2 regions of the Streptomyces sp. NPDC002795 genome follow, and region 1 is predicted to be linked to the other one. Evidence: riboswitches for the same ligand, from Rfam matches in the RefSeq annotation. Region 1 holds a riboswitch; the other holds the start of a gene.

Region 1 (3,374 bases):
AGCAGAATCGCCCACACCGTCGTGTCCAGCCGCACGCCCCACAGCTCGTCGAGCAGCCCGCCGTTCCCGACGAGCGCGAGGAACGCGGTGCCCACGACGACGGTCGGCAGCACGAACGGCACGGTGACGACGGCCCGCAGCACCTGCTTCCCGGGAAACTCGAACCGCGCGAACACATACGCGCCCGGCAGCGCGATCAGCAGCGTCAGCACGGTGGACGCGACCGCCTGCCACACCGTGAACCACAGGACGTGCCGGATGTCGGACTGCCCGAGCACATCCAGGATCCGCCCGAACCGCCAGCCGCCGTCGGCGTGCAGCCCGCGCTCGACGATCGCGACGACCGGGTAGGCGAAGAACAGCCCGAAGAACACGACGGGCAGGGCCATGAGCCCGAGCCGCGCCGCGTTCCCACGCGTCTTCCCGCCGACGGTTGGGGCTACTTCAGTACGAGCGACGTCCACGACTTCACCCAGTCGTCCCGGTTGTCCGCGATTCGGCGCGGGCTCATGGTCTCGGGATCGTCGATCTTCACCGCGTACTTGGTGTAGTCGGCGGGCGCCGTGGCGTCCTTCGTCACAGGGTCGACGAACATGTTGAGCGGCATGTCCTCCTGGAACTTCTTGGAGACCAGGAAGTCGAGCAGCGCCTTGCCGCCCTTCTCGTTCTTCGCCCCGTCGAGCAGCCCCGCGAACTCGACCTGCTGGAAGCAGGTCCCCTTCGCGACGCCGACCGGCGAGGTCTTCGGCTGCGGATCGGCGAACACGGCCTCGGCGGGCGGCGAGGACGCGTACGACACGACGAGCGGCCGCTCCCCGCCGGCCTTCTTGCCACCAGCGCTCCCGCTGAACTCCTCGTTGTACGCCTGATCCCAGCCGTCCACGACCTTGAGCCCGTTGGCCTTCAGCTTCTTCCAGTACGGCTGCCAGCCGTCGTCGCCGTACTTCGCTGCGGACCCGAGCAGGAAGCCGAGACCGGGCGAGGACGTGGACGCGTTCTCCGTGACCAGCAGGTTCTTGTAGGCCGGCTTGGTGAGATCGGCGAAGGACGCAGGCGGCGCGAGGTCGTGCTTCTTGAAGTACGCCTTGTCGTAGTTGACGCAGAGCGAGCCGGTGTCGACGGGGGTGACCCGGTCCTTCCCCTTGTCGAGCCGATACTCGCTCTTCACGTTCTCCTCAAGCCCCTTGGCCTTGTACGAGGAGAAGATCCCGTTGTCGAGCGCCCGCGACAGCAGGGTGTTGTCGACGCCGAAGAACACGTCGCCCTGCGGATTGCCCTTGGACAGGATCGCCTTGTTGACGGCCTCGCCCGCGTCCCCGTCCTTGAGGACCCTGACCTTGTAACCGGAGCTCTTCTCGAAGTCCTTCAGTACGTCCTTCGAAACGGCCCACGAATCGTGACTCACGAGGGTCACGGTCTTGGAGTCACCGCCCGCGGCACCGGAGCCACCACCGGAGGACCCGCACGCGGACAACGTGACGAGCCCGAGCCCCACGACCGCGCACACGGTGAGGGACGACTTCTTCTTACTCACTACTTCATTCCTCCTGGAGGTGACCAGGAGAAGACGCGGCCCTGCCCGGAGCCTTCCGGCACATACGGCCAGGGCTCCGGGCAGGGCGCAACAGCTTGAGTGGCGTCCGAACTTCCTACCCGGAATGACCCGGGCAAGGTTCAGAGGGTCTGCGGCCTGTCGACGCGATGCCTGCCGTCGGTTGCCGCACTCTCAGCGCTGTGGCGCTCCCCTGTCGGAAATGCAGATGTAGTTGTCGTACTTACAGTGGCCAGGCTACCGCTCGGTGGCCGCCAGCTGTCCACAGGCTCCGTCGATCTCCTGACCACGGGTGTCCCGGATGGTCACCGGGACGCCGTGCGCGGCGATGGCGTCCATGAAGGCCTTCTCGTCCTCGGGCCGTGAAGCGGTCCACTTCGACCCGGGCGTCGGGTTGAGGGGAATCAGATTCACATGGACCGGCTTGCCCTTGAGCATCCGCCCGAGCCGGTCGCCACGCCACGCCTGGTCGTTGATGTCCCGGATGAGCGCGTACTCGATCGACAGCCGGCGCCCGGACTTCGCGGCGTACTCGAACCCGGAGTCGAGCACCTCCCGCACGTTCCACCGCGTGTTGACGGGTACGAGGGTGTCGCGCAGCTCGTCGTCAGGAGCGTGCAACGAAATCGCGAGCCGGCACTTCAGCCCCTCATCGGTGAACCGGTTGATGGCGGGCACGAGCCCGACCGTCGACACGGTGATCCCGCGCTGGCTGAGCCCGAGCCCGTCCGGCTCCGGGTCGGTGAGCGCGCGGATAGCCTGGATGACCCGCTTGTAGTTGGCGAGCGGCTCGCCCATGCCCATGAACACGATGTTGCTGAGCCGCGCGGGCCCGCCGGGAATCTCCCCGTCCCTCAGGGCGCGCATCCCATCAACGATCTGATGCACGATCTCACCGGTCGACAGATTCCGGTCGAGCCCGGCCTGCCCGGTGGCACAGAACGGACAGTTCATGCCACAGCCCGCCTGCGACGAGATACACATCGTCACGCGGTCGGGATACCGCATCAGCACGGACTCGACGAGCGTCCCGTCGAACAGCTTCCACAGCGTCTTGCGCGTGGTGTCCTGGTCGGTCGACAGATGCCGCACGACGGTCATCAGCTCCGGCAGCAACGCCTCCCGCAGCTTCTCGCGCGACCCCGCGGGGATGTCGGTCCACTCCGCGGGATCGTGCGCGTACCGCGCGAAGTAGTGCTGCGACAGCTGCTTGGCGCGAAACGGCTTCTCACCGATCGCGGCAACAGCTTCCTTCCGCTCAGCAGGCGAAAGATCAGCAAGGTGCCGCGGCGGCTTCTTGGCTCCGCGGGGGGCGACGAACGTCAGTTCTCCGGGCTTAGGCATAGCGTTACCAGTGTCGCAGACGAATGGGGGTGACCTGGGGCCGTCGTGTGGGACACCTGTCACTGGCGGTCGCCGTTGGTCACCGTTGAGCGGCCTTGGACGGCCCAGAGACGGCCCAGGAGAGCCGACTCCCCCACGCTCTGACCAGCTAGCATCACGGCCAGCACAGGGCATGGGGGACGCTGTGGCACTCAACCGCAAGGGCTCGCGGCGCATCGTCGTCGACGGAACGACTTACCGCTGGCGCCTGCGGGGCCGGCCGACGTACGACCAGGCCCTCTGCGCCCGGCCGTGCACGTACGCGGTGCAGCACGCAGACGAACCGGGCACGACCCTCGTCGTCACCACGAACCAGCCTCACGCCAGCAACTGGTTCGGGGCGCCGAGCGCCACTGTGCTCCCTCGGGATGTGAGTGCCGCCATCACATGGGCCCTCACCCAGGGCTGGCAGCCGACACGTCCTGGCCCGCCGTTCGCC
Region 2 (3,374 bases), on a different contig from region 1:
GGGTCGCACCGCTCGTCGCGTTCCTCGACCGGACGGACAAACTCGTCCCGCTGGGACAGGAGGAGACGGGCGCGGACTTCGAGTCCGACCTCGACGAGGCTCTCGACCGGATCCTCGCCGAGGAACAGAGCGCGGGCTGATTCCCCATCGGCTCGCACGACAGCAGACGGCTCACGCGCCACCAGATGGCCTGTACGACACCGGACCAGACGTAACGCTTCAGCAGCGCGGTGCACCCGAGCAGTTCCGCGCCTTTCAGCGTTTACGCCGCCGGCCTCCGCCACCGCGTCCAGGAGCGGGGGCGGCCTTAGCGGGCTCCCGCGTCTCCGGGCGGTCGGCGGAGACCACGAGCGCGGCCAGCGCGGTGGTCACCGGCACCGAGGCGACGAGGCCGATCGAGCCGACCAGCGTACGCACGATCTCCTCGGCCACCAGCTCGCTGTTGGCCACGTCGGCGACGCTGCTCTGCGCGATCGAGAAGAGCAGCAGCAGCGGCAGCGCGGCGCCCGCGTAGGCCAGGACGAGCGTGTTGACGACGGATGCGATGTGGTCGCGGCCGATGCGGATGGCCGCCCGGTACAGGGCACGCCGGCCCAGCGTCGGGTTCGCCTCGTGCAGCTCCCACACGGCAGAGGTCTGCGTGACCGTCACGTCGTCGAGCACACCGAGCGAGCCGATGATGACGCCGGCGAGCAGCAGACCGCTCATGTCGATGTCCGGGTACAGGCCGTGGATAAGACCCGTGTTGTCGTCGGTGTTGCCCGTCAGGGCCGCCCAGCCGATGAACAGCGAGCCCAACAGGCCGATCAGCAGCAGGGAGACGAGGGTGCCGAGCACGGCGACGGAGGTTCTGGCCGTCAGGCCGTGACACATGTAGAGCGCGATCAACATGATCGCGCTGGCCCCGACCACCGCGACGACCAGGGGGTTCGACCCCTGAAGAATCGCGGGCAGGATGAAGAACGTCAGCACCATGAAGCTGATCGCGAGAGCGACCAGTGCCATGACGCCGCGCATCCGGCCGACCACGACCACGGCCAGGGCGAAGATTCCGGCCAGCAGCACCATCGGAACCTTGCGGTTCACATCGGTGACCGAGTACTGCAGGTCCTTCGGTGCGTCCGGCGCGTAGGCGGCGATCACCTTCTGGCCCTCGTGCAACTGCCGCGGTGAATCCGGCTGGACGACCTCGGTGAACGTACGGCCCTTGTCCTTGCCGCTGTCGATCCGGATCGTCGCGTTCTCGCAGGTGCCACCGGTCTTCTGCTCGCCCGTGGTGCCCTGTTGCGCCGTGGGGTCCCCGGTCGGGCTCTGCCCCTGGGCGTGCACGGACGAACAGTCGACCTGCTCGACCTGGGTCACCGTGGCCTGTTGCGTCTGCCGGTCGAAACCGACACCGCTGCGCTCGTGCGGCGGTGCGCCGCCCGGCCAGAGCACCGCGAGGCCCACGACGACCGCGACCGAGAACGGGATCAGGACGGCCGCGATCACTTTGCGCAGGTGCCGCGAGACAGGCGCCGCTGGGCCATGGCTGTGGGAGTGCCCATGCGGGGGGTGAGACGGCGGAGCTGGAGGCTGCTGGCTGGTGGTCACCGCCCGATCATCGCAAGAACGGAGGGGGCCCTCTGGTCAACGCGGCGTACGTCACGTTAGCGTGGAGCCGCTTTTGCCATCGCGGGAGCTCGGAGCACCGGGCTGAGAGGGCGCTGACCTTCGTCCCAGCGCGTTTCACGTGAAACAGCGTGGAACTGCGTGACCAGGGGACGGATATCGCTGCGTCGACCGCTGAACCTGTTACCGGGTAATGCCGGCGTAGGGAGTAGGTCTCATGACCACAACGGACGCGCACACGCCTGCCTCCAGCTCGACCGAGGAGGCCGGCCGGTCCATCGGCTGGCACAAGGGGTACATCAGGGGCTCGCGCCCCGACCTCCAGGTGCCGGTCCGTCAAGTGCATCTCACCAATGGGCAGTCGGTGACGCTGTACGACACCTCAGGTCCGTACACCGACCCGACCGTCGACACCGATGTCCGCCGCGGACTCGCGCCGCTGCGGGAGAACTGGATCATCGCCCGCGGCGACACGGAGGAGTACGCGGGCCGCCCCGCCCGCCCTGAGGACGACGGCATCAAGCACACGTCGCCGCGCGGCGGGCTGCGCAACCTCGACGCGGTCTTCCCCGGCCGCCCGCGCCAGCCGCGCCGCGGCCGGGACGGGCAGGCCGTGACCCAACTCGCGTACGCGCGCCGGGGGGAGATCACCCCGGAGATGGAGTACGTGGCCATCCGGGAGAACGTCGCGCCGGAGGTCGTGCGCGAGGAGATCGCGGCGGGCCGGGCCGTGCTGCCCGCGAACGTCAACCACCCGGAGATCGAGCCGATGATCATCGGCAAGCGTTTCCTGGTGAAGGTCAACGCCAATATCGGCAACTCGGCCGTGACGAGCTCCATCGAGGAGGAGGTGGACAAGATGACCTGGGCGACCAAGTGGGGCGCCGACACGGTCATGGACCTCTCCACCGGCCGCAATATCCACACCACGCGCGAATGGGTGCTGCGCAACTCCCCTGTCCCGATCGGCACCGTGCCGCTCTACCACGCACTCGAAAAGGTCGACGGCAAGGCAGAGGAACTGACCTGGGAGGTCTACAAGGACACGGTCATCGAGCAGGCCGAGCAGGGCGTGGACTACATGACGGTCCACGCGGGCGTCCGCCTCCCGTTCGTCCCGATGACCGCCGACCGCAAGACCGGCATCGTCTCCCGCGGCGGCTCGATCATGGCCGCGTGGTGCCTCGCGCACCACAAGGAGAGCTTCCTCTACGAGCACTTCGAGGAGCTCTGCGAGATCCTCGCGGCGTACGACGTCACGTACTCGCTCGGCGACGGCCTGCGCCCCGGCTGCATCGCGGACGCCAACGACGAGGCCCAGTTCGCGGAGCTGAGGACGCTCGGCGAGCTGAACTCCATCGCCAAGCGCCATAATGTGCAGACGATGATCGAGGGCCCGGGCCATGTCCCGATGCACAAGATCAAGGAGAACATCGACCTCCAGCAGGAGATCTGCGAGGAGGCGCCGTTCTACACGCTCGGCCCGCTGACCACCGACATCGCCCCGGCGTACGACCACATCACCTCCGGCATCGGGGCCGCGATGATCGCCTGGTGGGGCACGGCGATGCTCTGCTACGTCACGCCGAAGGAGCACCTGGGGCTGCCCAACCGCGACGACGTGAAGACCGGCGTCATCACGTACAAGATCGCGGCGCATGCGGCGGACCTCGCCAAGGGCCACCCGGACGCGCAGGCCTGGGACGACGCGCTCTCCGACGCCCGCTTCGAGTTCCGCTGGGAGGACCAGTTCAACCTGGCCC

What was found. A riboswitch is a leader RNA that binds a small molecule or an ion and turns the genes downstream of it on or off. The one in region 1 is predicted to bind thiamine pyrophosphate.
Region 2: another riboswitch for thiamine pyrophosphate. It lies ahead of thiC (phosphomethylpyrimidine synthase ThiC); the one in region 1 lies ahead of ACFYWS_RS36620 (thiamine ABC transporter substrate binding subunit).

What each region holds. Positions count from the first base shown of each region.
Region 1 is NZ_JBIAQB010000016.1:163,782-167,155, forward strand. It holds gene ACFYWS_RS36615 (ABC transporter permease) at 1-464, opposite strand, end outside; gene ACFYWS_RS36620 (thiamine ABC transporter substrate binding subunit) at 440-1,534, opposite strand; TPP riboswitch at 1,629-1,757, opposite strand; gene rlmN (23S rRNA (adenine(2503)-C(2))-methyltransferase RlmN) at 1,790-2,896, opposite strand; gene ACFYWS_RS36630 (hypothetical protein) at 3,081-3,374, shown strand, end outside.
Region 2 is NZ_JBIAQB010000014.1:130,419-133,792, forward strand. It holds gene ACFYWS_RS34440 (SsgA family sporulation/cell division regulator) at 1-140, shown strand, start outside; gene ACFYWS_RS34445 (YibE/F family protein) at 256-1,593, opposite strand; TPP riboswitch at 1,665-1,836, shown strand; gene thiC (phosphomethylpyrimidine synthase ThiC) at 1,829-3,374, shown strand, end outside.